Regions from separate parts of the Paenibacillus sp. Cedars genome, predicted to be linked through region 2. Evidence: riboswitches for the same ligand, from Rfam matches in the RefSeq annotation. Region 2 holds a riboswitch; each other region holds the start of a gene.
The links. A riboswitch is a leader RNA that binds a small molecule or an ion and turns the genes downstream of it on or off. The one in region 2 is predicted to bind cobalamin.
Positions count from the first base shown of each region.

Region 1: linked by a shared signal. The riboswitch ahead of B9D94_RS05420 (ABC transporter substrate-binding protein) and the one ahead of metE (5-methyltetrahydropteroyltriglutamate--homocysteine S-methyltransferase) in region 2 are both predicted to bind cobalamin.
Region 3: linked by a shared signal. The riboswitch ahead of B9D94_RS25360 (ribonucleoside-diphosphate reductase subunit alpha) and the one ahead of metE (5-methyltetrahydropteroyltriglutamate--homocysteine S-methyltransferase) in region 2 are both predicted to bind cobalamin.

Region 1 covers NZ_CP020866.1:797,622-802,168, reverse strand. Annotated here, with positions in the region: gene B9D94_RS05430 (ABC transporter ATP-binding protein) at 1-377, opposite strand, end outside; gene B9D94_RS05425 (FecCD family ABC transporter permease) at 374-1,420, opposite strand; gene B9D94_RS05420 (ABC transporter substrate-binding protein) at 1,417-2,424, opposite strand; cobalamin riboswitch at 2,673-2,878, opposite strand; gene B9D94_RS05415 (histidine phosphatase family protein) at 3,031-3,807, opposite strand; gene cbiB (adenosylcobinamide-phosphate synthase CbiB) at 3,798-4,547, opposite strand, start outside.
Region 2 covers NZ_CP020866.1:2,326,444-2,330,990, forward strand. Annotated here, with positions in the region: gene metE (5-methyltetrahydropteroyltriglutamate--homocysteine S-methyltransferase) at 1-2,102, opposite strand, end outside; cobalamin riboswitch at 2,248-2,452, opposite strand; gene B9D94_RS12370 (glycoside hydrolase family 88 protein) at 2,538-3,743, opposite strand; gene B9D94_RS12375 (tautomerase family protein) at 4,005-4,187, shown strand; gene B9D94_RS12380 (ABC transporter permease) at 4,194-4,547, shown strand, end outside.
Region 3 covers NZ_CP020866.1:5,176,584-5,181,130, forward strand. Annotated here, with positions in the region: gene B9D94_RS25340 (hypothetical protein) at 1-18, shown strand, start outside; gene B9D94_RS25345 (N-acetylmuramoyl-L-alanine amidase) at 217-948, opposite strand; tRNA gene B9D94_RS25350 (tRNA-Thr) at 1,196-1,267, opposite strand; gene B9D94_RS25355 (MTH1187 family thiamine-binding protein) at 1,366-1,671, opposite strand; cobalamin riboswitch at 2,029-2,262, shown strand; gene B9D94_RS25360 (ribonucleoside-diphosphate reductase subunit alpha) at 2,451-4,547, shown strand, end outside.

The DNA.
Region 1 (4,547 bases), 1.5 Mb from region 2:
TCCAGCTTCCGAATAATGGCATCAATGAGCGGGGTCGCATCTTTATCTTCTCGACCAAGCCAATTCAGAAACGGGAAGCGTCCCATTTCCAGCACTTCCCGCACGGTAAAATCCGTCGGATCGAGACCTTCCTGCTGAAGGACGGCTACGATTTGTGCCAGCGCTTTTCTGTTATAACTCGAAAGCTCCCTGCCCCGGAGCGAGACGCTCCCTGCCGTAGGACTCTCCACACCGGATAACAGCTGCATCAGGGTGGATTTGCCGCTTCCATTCGGACCGATGATTCCCCACCATTCACCTTCCGTTATGTGCAGATCTACACCTGCAAGTATCGGCACCTGGCCATATGCCTTGCCAAGACCCTGGGCTCTAATCATGCTAACCCCTCCCTACGCCGTTTTTTGTTCCGGTACAGCAGGTACGCAAAGAAAGGAGCGCCTATGAATGCAGTGACCACCCCGAGCGGTATTTCCGTTGGAGCCAGCACGGATCGTGCAGCCGTATCGCACCAGACCATAAAAATCGCACCGCCCAGAGCCGACAAAGGGACAATGATACGGTAATCGGAGCCTGTGATAAGGCGTATCATATGCGGAACCACAAGCCCCACGAAGCCAATGACGCCGGAGACCGATACGGCAGCGGCGGCAAGGAGGGTAGCTACGATCAGTACGCTTGTCTTCAGGCGATCCACATTCAATCCCATATGAGCGGCCTGCCGTTCCCCAAGCGACAAAATATTAAGCGCTCGCGACCGGCTCCATAAATACGCGAATCCCACGATAAAATACGGGAAAAGGATGGCCGTATACGACCATCCGCGCATGCTCAGGCTCCCCATCGTCCAGTACAGGATTTGGTTTACCGTATCTTTGGACATCACCGTCAGAAACGAAACCACAGCGCCCAGAAACGACTGCATGACCACCCCGGACAGGATCAGTCCGTGAATCGGCAGCTTTCCTTGATCCCTTGCCAACAGCAGCACAACCCACAATGTGCCTGCTCCGGTCAGAAATGCTACAAGCGGCAGGGTGTAACCTCCAGCAAAGGAGTATTCCATCCCGAAAAAAATCAGGGATGCTGCGCCAAGCGCAGCACCCGAGGATACACCGAGCGTGAACGGATCCGCCAGCGGATTACGCAATACGCCCTGAAAGGCAGCCCCGGCTACCGCCAGGGAAGCTCCAACAAGCATCCCCAGCAAAATCCGCGGTAACCTCACCTTCATCAGAATTTGTTCGGATGAAGCTTCCCAGCTCGGGAGGATGGAATCGCCGATCCCCGGCAGCCGGTGCAGCAGCATCGCCCCAATCTCTCTCACAGGCAGGTGAACGGATCCGATTCCGAGACTGACAACCAAGGTTAGCAGCAATAGGATAACGCCGGCCGCACCGAATCCTGCAAGTTTTTTATTCATGGATTCATCAGTTCCGGGTAAACGGCCTTCGCCACTTCAATCAGTCCTTGCGTAACGCGGGGACCCGGACGGCTCAGCAGGTTGGCATCTACGGCAATGACCTGATCGTTCTTGATGGCTTCGATCTGATCCCAGCCTCCGCGCTCTTTAATGAGTTGATCCAGTGTTTTTTTGGTCGCTTCATCAACCACATCGTCCGTGTACAGAATGACATCCGGGTTCGCAGCGATAATCTTTTCTTCGCTGATTTCGAACCAGCCTTCCGTATCGCCAGCTGCATTAACACCGCCGGCTGCAGTGATGATCTCATCCATAAATTCGCCTTTGCCTACAGTCCATCCCGGGGAGAACTCGACGTACACCTTCTTCTTGTCTTCATCCTTCACGGATTTCACAGCTTCCGTAACGGATGCCAGTTCCTGCTTCATCTGATCTACGACCGCTTTGGCATCAGCTTGACGATCGGTAATTTGTCCGATCAGCTCAATGTTCTCCATCACGGCATCGATGGTTTTCGGATCATTGACAAACAGGGTTACGCCAAGCTCACGCAGTTTCTCGGCATTCTGTGCATTCATCGAAGCGGTAAACACCACATCGGCATCAGCTGCAATAATAGCCTCTTCATTCACTTGGAATCCGCCCAATTTGGGCTTGGATTTCGCGGCTTCCGGATAATCGTCATTATCCGATACGCCTACGATTTCCTCATCCAGACCCAGAGCAAACAGCTTTTCCGTCTCGGACGGAGTCAAGGATGCAATCTTAGCCGGCGCTTTATCAAACGTCATTTCAACCCCGGTTGAATCCTTAACCGTTAATGGATACGTGGTCTTAAGCTCCTCACTGGAGTCGGCTGGCGCTTCGTTGGTCTGTCCTTGCTCCTGTGCAGCTTGCGGCGTGGTTTCTTTCGGTGCCGCTTCTTCCCCGCCACAGCCGATCAAGGCCAGAGCCATCAGTATGGCTACCAGAAATACGGACCATGTTTTGTTTATTGCTTTCATCTCTTCAAATCCCCCTAAACATAATTGAGAACCTGGCGCTGTACGTCTAAATTCCTTCAACCGATCCCCTGAGCAGGAAGAAAAACGTCAATCGTCATACTCCAAAGAAGCAAAAATCCCTGATTCCTCGTAAATAAGGACTCAGGGATTACGTTTTAACGTAAGGACACCTGGATAACCGTTCACAGATAGCGCCTTAAACTGCCGTCCGCACGGGACTGCAAAACGTAATCCTCTCCTCGAAGGACCGTCATTCATTCGCTAAGGGCAGGTCTCCTGACTTACAGGCTGTAACGACTTCCCCGCCTTCCCAAGCGCTGACGCTCAGTGGCATGTGGAGAAGTCCCTGCTTCACAGTGGCGGGACCGTGCCGGACTTGCACCGGCTTCCCTATTAACCCGGCAGAAGACATGAATAACCTCTTCTGTCCGGGACCCTCGCAAACAATATGAATTTATTTATGATAGGCCAAGCATGGTTTCTCTGCACAAGATTATAGGCGATAAACCATCGCCTTACAACTGGAAGTTTCGCTCGTTTCAAGGGTTTAACGATATTGGTTTTTCCCGTTATCGTTCATTCCTCGCCAAAATCGTACGATTTCATTTATTCGTTTACCCGTACGCCTCGCCAGCGTGCTCCGTCCCAGGCCAGCTGCAGCTGGAGCACCTCGCCCGGCGATACCGACGTAGCCCAGAATTCTGTATCCGGGAGGGTTGCCGCTGCAATCTGCCGGATGACGCCCCCGTGGGTGACTACAAGCACGTCCATATCGAGCACCCCCGGCTGAGTCTCAGTATCGTGGCCCGCTGCTTCTGACTCTGACTCTGACTCTGACTCTGACTCTGACTCTGACTCTGACTCTGACTCTGACTCCAAGAGAATAGCGGGGCCTTCCTGCATCGACAATAACCCCTTCATATCCTGATACATTTCGGCCAGAAAAACCTCAATTCGGGAACAAAAAGATGGCCAACTCTCCCCGCTCGGCGGCGTAACCGTTCCCGGGTTGTCGATCCAGCGCCGATAAGCCGCATTTTCCTTCAAATCCTCGTAGGTTTTTCCTTCCCAATCGCCAAAATCAAACTCCCGCAGCTTCCTGTCATAACAGACACCGGGAATAACGCTGCCAAGCTCGACCTCATTTGTAATGCCGGGCATATGTAAATCCGACAGGATGCAGTTCAGTGTTTGTCTACAACGAAGGAGATCACTGCAATAGACCTTGGCAAAATGCCTGGAGCGAAACTCCTCCCGCAGCGGAAGCAGCTGTTCCAGCCCTTCCATCAGAGCCCCCTGATCCTCGTGACCCAGGTAACGGCGTTCCTCATTCCACTGCGTACGGCCATGACGAACAAGATGCAGGTTCAGTCTTACAGCCATAACGCACCTCCGGCTGCTGTAATCAGCCCCAGCACCGCTGTGCCGAGTACCGTGAACAGAATGGATACGCCCAGCAGAAGCCGGGTTGTCACCCGAATATGCTCTGCATGAAGCGCACGTTCGGGATCGCCCATGTAAGCCCGGAACGAGATCACGCCTTGATAGGAATTCTCACCTCCCAGGCGAATGCCCAAGGCACCGGCAACCGCGGATTCCGGGAAGCCGCTGTTCGGGCTTGGATGCTTCCGTGCATCTCTTTTGACCATCGCAATCGCTTGCTTCCACTGCAATGAGAACATCGCAGCCACCACGGTTAACAGGCCTGCGGTCAGGCGCGCTGGTATCCAATTGGCGATATCGTCCAAACGGGCGGAAGCCCAGCCTAGGGACTCGTATTTCTCGTTTTTATAACCGACCATGGAATCGAGTGTATTCACCGCACGGTAGGCCATTGCAAGCGGCGCTCCGCCGATCAGGGCAAACAACAGCGGGGCGATCACCGCATCCACGATATTTTCCGCCACCGTCTCCACCGTTCCGCGTACAACCTCCGGCTCATCCAGATGGTCGGTGTCTCTGCCGACCACCATGCTAAGGGAGTATCTCGCTTTGGCGAGATTCCCGGAATTAAGATGGCTGTATACTTCCAGTCCGGCATCACGCAGCCCTTTTACAGCAATCGTAGTGGCTATGAGCACGATCTCCGCTCCCCAGGCAAGCCAAGGATGAATCGCCGCACA
Region 2 (4,547 bases):
CTGTGAATATCGTAAACGCCAAGGCCGATGCCATGATCATACGTATGCTCCTCGAAGCTCCCGATCAGCTCGCCGTGACTTCGTGAAGTCTCGATGGATATCACGTCGGCATCCAGGGCGCGAATGGAATCGATAATGTCATGGAATTCGCAATAGCACATATGGGTATGAATTTGGGTTGTATCCTTCACGGATGAGGTGGACAGACGGAATGCCTTCACCGACCAATCCAGATATGCCTGCCAATCTTCACGCTTAAGCGGCAATCCTTCACGAAGCGCCGGCTCGTCAACCTGGATCATCTCGATGCCTGCTTGCTCCAGTGCGTTAACCTCAAGTCGGAGAGCCAGGGCGATCTGATAAGCGACCAATTCTCTTGATATGTCGTCGCGAACGAAGGACCAGTTCAGGATCGTGATCGGTCCGGTTAACATCCCCTTGACGGGTTTCGAGGTCAGGCTCTGTGCATATACGGTTTCCTTCACGGTCATCGGGTTCACGAACTCAACGTCTCCATAGATGACGGGAGGTTTGACGCAGCGCGATCCGTAGGACTGAACCCAGCCGTTAGCTGTAAAGGAAAACCCATCCAATTTTTCTCCGAAAAATTCTACCATATCAGTCCGTTCAAACTCCCCGTGAACGAGAACATCCAGGCCGATGTCTTCTTGAATCTCAATCCAGGCGCGAGTTTGCTCGGCGAGGAAGGTTTCATACTGCTCGGCAGACCATTCGCCACTTCTCCAGTTCTTCCGGGCCTGCCGAACTTCGGTCGACTGAGGGAAACTTCCGATGGTTGTGGTAGGGAGGAGCGGGAGATTCCATTTCTTCTGCTGGGCTTTGCGCCGCTCTTCAAACGACAGCGCTCGAGTCGGATTCAATCCGACAACCTTGGACGTTTCTTTCTGTACCTGTTCGTTATTCCGCAGCGATGATTGATTCATGGCGGCTACGGCCTGGTTATGCTCTTTCAGCTGCTCGGAAACGGACTCAATCCCATTATTGAGCGCGCTAGTGAGCAGCGTCAATTCGTCCAGCTTCTCATTGGCAAAAGATAACGCCTGGCGAAGTACGGGGTCCAGCTTATCCTCATAAGCTGTGGATACGGGAACATGGAGCAGGCTGCAGCTCGGCTGTATCACATATTGAGAAGGCTTCACCTTTTGGGAGAGGGTGTCCAGCAATTCCAGCTTGGCATCGAGATCTGAACGCCAGATGTTACGCCCGTTGATAAGACCAACCCCCAGTACCTTATCCTCAGGAAATCCGTGCTTGAGCAGCTGTTCGGTATTACCATCCAGGCCGTGTACGAAATCAAGCCCGATGCCTTGCACAGGCAAGGAGATGATCTCTACATAATGGCTGACCGAATCGAAGTAGGTTTGGAGCATGATCCGGATCGCCGGAGCCGCTGCATGAAGTTTTTTGTATACGGATGATACAAGCGCCAATTCATCTTTGGTTAATGAAGTAACCAGAATCGGTTCGTCGAACTGCACCCACTGAACACCTTCCTGCTCCAGCTCCTTCAGGATTACCGCATACAAATCCGTGAACTGGTCCAGCAAGGACTCGAATTGATCCGGGGTGTAGCCTTTAGACAGCTTAAGGAAGGTATAGGGACCGACAAGAACAGGTTTACCTTCGATACCTAGCGAGGATTTGGCTTCACGGTAAGCTTCTAGCGGCTTGTTGACCGTAAGATGTGGTTTGGCATCCTGAAGTTCCGGTACAATGTAGTGATAGTTCGTGTTAAACCATTTGGTCATCTCGCACGCGGCAGCACCTTGACTGCCGCGAGCCATGGCAAAATAGACACTCAGCGGTACAGGACCACCATCGTACTTGAAACGCTGTGGCACCAAGCCAAACATCACCGACATGTCGAGCATATGGTCGTACATTGTAAAATCATGAACCGGAATAAGGTCGATGCCTTTCTCCTGTTGAATGCGTAAACGGTCCAACCGAATGTCGTCCAACTTGGATAGAAGTTCGTGTTCCTCAAGCTTGCCGCTCCAGAAGGATTCCAATGCTTTTTTCCATTCGCGATTTGCTCCGATTCTCGGATAGCCGAGATTGCTGCTTTGAACATTTGCCAACAATATCTTCGCCTCCACCAACATATTTAAATGACTGAATAAAAAAAGACGCCTTTACCCCGATCAAAATATCAAGGGTAAAGACGCCTCCGTTGTGTACATACGGATGCTGCGATCTTTAACACCTCCCTATCTCCCGTAGGTAAGCAGTGTTGTCAGAATAGGCAGGTCTCCTGGCTCCAGAATCAAGGTCTGCCATGGCCTTCCCGATCAAAAGCTGATCAGTGGCATCATCCGATGGCAAACTCCTCTGTTACAGTGGCGGGACCGCGTTGGTGTTGCACCAAACTTCCCTTTTAAGCTGAAATTGAAGAGGCTTCAACATCAGCACCTATTCCCATTAATTAAATTTGATTGCTGAGTATCAAGGTACAATAAATTCCATAATTATGCAACCTATTTAAATGGAGGTTGTCTTACGCAAAAAAAACCGGATCAGAAGATCCGGTTTTTCCACCCCATTAACTTGGCAGCGGCCTCAACATAATAGTAATCGCCATAGATCAGGGAGACGTTGATATTTTGGTCACCAGGCCGATGGCCTGTTGCCTCTTTCAGTATGCCTTCATAATTCGGATCATCCCATTCAGCGTAACGAGTCGTCAAGGAGTCGATGATGCGCAAGGCACTTCTGCGGTACACCGCGCTTTCGGTTTGCGGTACCTGATCTGCGAGCTCAAGCAAACCCGAAGCAGCGCAGGATGCCGCTGACGTATCTCGGGGTTCTGCCGCAATGAAGAGAGATTCAGCTGATTGATGGGTTGCTGCTGTTGCGGGTGTTTCCAGCTTCTCGGGTTCCGCACGAAAATCCCAGAGCGGTATGGAATCCTCCTCAAGGGACGCGACAAAGAAATGCGCCACGCGTTTCGCGGCGTCCAGATATCGTATATCACCGGTATACCGGTACGTGTTGGCCATGCCATGCAAGGCCCAGGCAGCGCCCCGGCTCCAGGCGGATTCGGGTCCCAGTCCTTGTCCTCCGAGCGCTTCCATGAATTCCCCGGTGAACGGATCAAACCGACAAATGTGCCGAACGGAGCCGTCCGGTCTTATAAAATGCTCCACTACCGTATTGGCCTGCTCTCTGGCAATATGCGCATATCTCGGATCACCTGTCTCCTCGGAGGCCCAGAACAGGAGGGAGAGGTTCATGGTGGAGTCAATGATGGACCAGCCTTCATTCCCGTGATTCCAGGAGGTAGGTTTCACCTGATTCCAGGCACGAATAAACCGTCCCGCGGGATTGTATCTTCCAGCCAGCAGGGTAGCGGCCAGCACCCCTCTGCGCCTGGCATCCTGATCTCCGGTCAGCTTATGTTTGATTACGGCCGTCGGCAGAAACTGAAAGCCTACATCATGATGAAAGTTGCTCTCTGCAATAATGGCCTGCTCAAGTCTCATGTCCCATTCCCAAGCCCATTCCTTATACTGCGGCTGCTTGGTCATATCATACATAATCCACAGCATTCCCGGCCAAAAACCGGAGGTCCACCAATCGATCCGGGTGGAATCATAGATCCCGTTCCTGGTTGCATGGGGAACCTTGTCTGCCAGCTGCTCCGCCATGCGTGATAGTTTGGCCTCGAGTCGTTCCCATAATAACGCATAGGATGCGATCGCTTCCTGCTGTTGTCCGTTCATCGTAACCCTCCCAGAACTTATGGTATAGATCGGCTGATTTTTCGTTTCTGCTGAGACCTATTGTTCCATAGAAAGGCGATAAATTCTATACGCGGAGCAGAAGAACTATTGAAATAACAAGCCGATGCTAAAAAAACACAAGCAGCCTTCTGCACCTAAAAAAAACACAAGGGAAGCGATCAACTTCCATTGCTGCCCGTACCTGAAAACTTATAGGATAAGGATATTCATCACATCCATTTCATAAGGAGGCGAAAGCCGTTGCCGCAAATTACGATTAAAATGTATGAGGGACGCTCGGATGAGCAGAAGAGCGAAATCATTGATGTTTTTACAAGAGAGTTGTCCCGTATTATTGATCGTGAACCCGAATTCATCAGCATCCAGTTTGACGAAATTCCGATAGATGATCATGCACCGGCCAATTTGAGAAACAAGAGGTGAGCACAGATGGCCGAACCAACAAAAGCAGTAAGCAAGGCGCTGCCGGGAAAACATACCAAGCGCAAAAACATATTAGGCTTCATGTGGAAATACAGGGCATTGTATTTCATATCCCTACCAGGTCTTCTGTTCTTCGGATTGTTCAAGTATGTTCCGCTTATGGGCTCCGTCATCGCATTTCAGAATTATAATCTGTTTGCCGGCGTGACCCAAAGTCCATGGGTGGGTCTCGAGCACTTTGAACGGATGTTCCAGCATTACGATTTCTTGAAAATATTACGCAATACGCTTCTACTGGGCACGTACGACATTTTGTTTGCTTTTACAGCGCCTATTGTTCTGGCATTACTCCTTAATGAG
Region 3 (4,547 bases), 2.9 Mb from region 2:
AAATGGCTGGGATTCTAAATAATGTTGGCAGAATATCAGGTCCACACTAAGGTCTAGTTGAGGATCGAAAGAGCAGAAGACCAAAGAAGCCCCTCTAACCGAAGTTAGAGGGGCTTCTGATATATTTTTTAAGGGGTGCTTTTATTATATGCTGCGAATCTTAATGGGAGATTAAATTTTAATTAAGGGGAACTAAAATGTGGCTGGACGATTGGCTCATGGGTTATGGGTTATCGTTGCTGTCTTTGTTTTATTGTCCCATCCCACGGTTGCACCCAGTGCCTCGGCAGTCGCCCGAAGCGGTACATAGGTCACCCCGTTAATCAGCTTGCCATCCTGAATTGGTTTGCCGTTTACAATAACATTCACCTTATCACTCACCTCACCAGCCGCCTCCTTCTTTTGCAACCCGAGATATTTTGCAATGCCGGCAACATGACCTTCGATGAGGGCACCCACGACATCCTCTCTCTTAAGCTTGGCTGCATCCGCGGCAACATCAACAAACAAATTTTCTGTCAGTACCGCAGGCATGTTCGATTCACGGACCATGTGCAGGTTCTTTGCCTTCTGCCCCCTGTCGATTACGTTAAAAGGCTTTAAGGCCGTCATAATCTCGGTATGAAGCACATTTTGCAAAGAGGCTGTTGCAGCCGACGTATGCGTGTACTTATAGGATTCGAAGCCACCGGCTCCTCCTCCTGCATTACAGTGGACGGAAACCAGGATATCTGCCCCAGCCTTGTTGGCCGCCTCGGTCCGCTCCATTAGCGTAGGAAAAACATCCGCAGATCTGGAGAGCAGCACCTGCACGCCATTGTACTCGGCCTCCAGCCGGTTTTTCACGCTCAGGGACACCGCTAGCACGATGTCCTTTTCCAACAGACCATGAGCAGCCGCTCCGGTATCTTTTCCACCGTGGCCTGGATCAATAAATACCTTCTTCATCTCCCTTCACCTCATCTTTCCGAGCCGCAGCCCGTTTCATCTTTTCGACAGCGAAGGCCACGAACAAACTCGAATAATATGAATCGCTTACTATGTAATATATGATATAAAATGCCGAATGATAGGGCGCTCTCTCCTTAACAGGAATAGCCCCCGGATCACCCAGGGGCACAAAAAACACGCCTTGCGGCGCCATTTTTATATCATTCCAGCCAGAAATCAGGATATGATCTCCTTGCAATGAACATGCTGGTGAAGGGAATTGAACCCCCGACCTACGCATTACGAGTGCGTTGCTCTACCCCTGAGCTACACCAGCATATGTGGTTCGAAAACAAGCCTCCACGAACAGCAAAATTATTATAATACTTTAGCAGCAAAATACAAGTCCCAGCCTAGCCCTTGCAATAAGCAAGATTATCCGCCTAATTTTTCCTGCACCGATTGAATCTTTTGCTTGCTGGAGGAGACTTGATCCCTGCGGTCGTCAATCTTGACCGAAGTCGATACGCGCTGGGCTCCGGATAGAAATGGCGCCTCATGCAGAGCTTCAATCGCTCGCCAGATCATATTCAGCTCGCCCTCTATGATGGTGCTCATCGAAGTCAGCTCATATGTAATCCCGTCCTGTTGTTTCAATATACGCTGCATCTCGGCCACATAAGAGCTTAAGCTCGTTGTTGCTGTTCCAATCGGAATCACCGTCACTTCCGCTATAGCCAATACCAAAACCTCCCTCGCAACATCTCATATAAAGAACTCTTCAATCTCCAGACACAGATATCATATCAATTCTGATCACTCATATCAAAGCCCTTGACTCGCTATTCACAATAAAAAATAGTCTGCTCCTTCCACCACAGATCCAGTACGCAACTATCGTATTTTGTCAAAACGATAATATACGTGGTATCTGTGCAGAAAAGGTCGCATTCGGTCACAATCCAGGAAATGTTATGGCCTTTTGACAGTTTCTTAGCTGGCACAATGACCGCTCGTTTGCTATAATTCTTTTTGCGTTCAATTTTAAGAATATGGTTTACAAACACAATATATTGGGTTAAATTAGATAAACAACAACCAAATATAGTGTGTATAGGTGCCGGAACAACCTATAAGGCGGTCCGGCTTAATAGGGAAGCATGGTGTAAATCCATCACGGTCCCGCCACTGTAAGGGCTCTCGGCTATTTATCCTATCTAGGCCGAACCAAATCATGGAATATTCTTCTGGAGGACCTCATCAAGGTCTTGGGGAAGGCTCCGATTTGTCAAAGTCCGAGTCAGGAGACCTGCCTGTACGCAGCCAACACCAACCTACGGGACATTAGGTAAGTGTTCGTTAAACTTGCGTCTGTACATAACATCATGCCCCTTCAAGGGCTTATGTCAAACGTCATTCACGAATCACAGCGCACGGACATTTTCAAGCCTGCGGGTTTTAGAAAATGTTTTTTTGATGTCCTTTTTCATATTTCCCCCTAAGAAAGCGAGGAATTATTCATGCCCCAGCTCGTAGTTAAACCGAACAACCGTCAGCTCGCCTTTGATGAAATACGCCTCTCTGTCTATGCCGACCGCAATCTGAAAGGATTGGACATGCTTGATAAAGAGCGCCTGCTTCGCGGCGTAAATGCTAAACTGCGCGGTGAGCAAGTCACCGGCGAAGAAATCAGCAGCGCCTTCACGATGTCCGCGCTTGAGCTTGTGACAAAAGAAGAGCCGAATTGGAAGTTTGCAGCTGCGCGTTCGTTTCTGACCTCTTTATATAAAAAAGCGGCCACCAACCGCCGATACAAAGCCTACCCGGAAGAGCCTTACGGTGCCTTCTACCCGCTCATCACAGAGCTTGTACAGAAGGGCATCTATCGCGAGGATCTTCTGACCAGCTACACCAAGGAGCAAATCGAAGAGCTCGGCGAATGCATCGATCCAAGCCGCGATCTGCTGTTTGATTACATTGGTCTTTTGACACTGGCTGAGCGTTATTTGGCAACCGACTTTGACGGTCGTGTCATGGAACTTCCGCAAGAACGCTACATGGTAATCGCAATGTTCCTCATGCACAACGAGCCAGCCGACAAACGTATTGACCTTGTAAAAGAAGCCTACTGGGCGATGAGCAACCTGTACATGACAGCTGCCACACCGACCATGTCCAATGCAGGCAAAAAAGTAGCAGGCCAGCTCTCCAGCTGCTTCATTGATACCGTTGACGACTCTCTGGAAGGCATCTTCGATTCCAACACCGATATTGCCCGTCTCAGCAAAATGGGTGGCGGCATTGGCGTGTACCTCGGTAAAGTCCGTGCACGCGGCTCGGATATCCGCGGTCACAAGAACACCAGCTCCGGCGTTATCCCTTGGATTCGCCAATTGAACAACACTGCCGTAAGCGTTGACCAATTGGGAACTCGTAAAGGAGCCATCGCGGTTTATCTGGATGTGTTCCACAAAGATATTCTGTCCTTCCTGGATCTGAAGCTGAACAACGGTGACGAGCGTATGAGAGCCCATGACGTGTTCCATGGCATCTGTCTACCTGACCTGTTTATGGAGGCTGTAGAGGCCCGTGAGGAGTGGAGCCTGTTCTGTCCTCATGAAGTGAAGAAGATCATGGGCTGGAAAGACGAGAACGGCCGTCCGCTTGGCCTGGAAGACTTCTATGATCAAGCTCAAGGCGATGGCGAGTTCCGTCAAAAATATGCACAAGCCGTGGCGAACCCGCAGTTGCCGCGTATTACGGTACAAGCGATCGACATTATGAAACGCGTGATGAAATCCCAGCTTGAAACGGGTACACCGTACATGTTCTACCGCGACACGGTAAACCGTGCGAACCCGAACTCTGCACATGGCATGATTTACTCATCCAACCTGTGCACCGAGATCATGCAGAACCAATCTCCAACCGTTGTCGAGCAAGAAGAGTTGGTAACAACGGATGGTCAAACCCGGATCGTTATTTCCAAAATCCCTGGCGATTTCGTTGTCTGCAACCTGAATTCCATCCACTTGGCTCGCGCTGTACCGGCCGGTGTGCTGGAGCGTCTCGTTCCTATCCAGGTTCGTATGCTGGATAACGTTATCGACATCAACAATATTGAAGTTCTGCAAGCCCAATATACCAACAGCCAATACCGTGCGGTCGGTCTTGGAACCTTCGGCCTGCATCACTTGCTGGCGCTGGAAGGTATCCGCTGGGAGTCCGACGAAGCCGTTGCCTATAATGACAACCTGTATGAACACATCAATTACCTGCTCGTGAAATCCAGCATGGAGCTGGCCAAGGAAAAAGGCCACTATCCGAAATTCAAAGGCTCCGACTGGGAGAGCGGCGAGTACTTCACGTTCCGCGGTTACACCGACGGCGAGCATGAAGGCAAATTCGTAACCACCGAACAGTGGCGTGAGCTGCAACAGGAAGTACAAGCCAATGGTGTCCGTAACGCATGGCTGTTTGCCATCGCACCGAACGGCTCCACATCGATTATCGCCGGTTCCACAGCGAGCATCGATCCATTGTACGAACTTCTGTCTTATGAAGAAAAAACCACCTACAAAGTGGCTAACCCGGCTCCGGATCTGTCTGAAAAAACA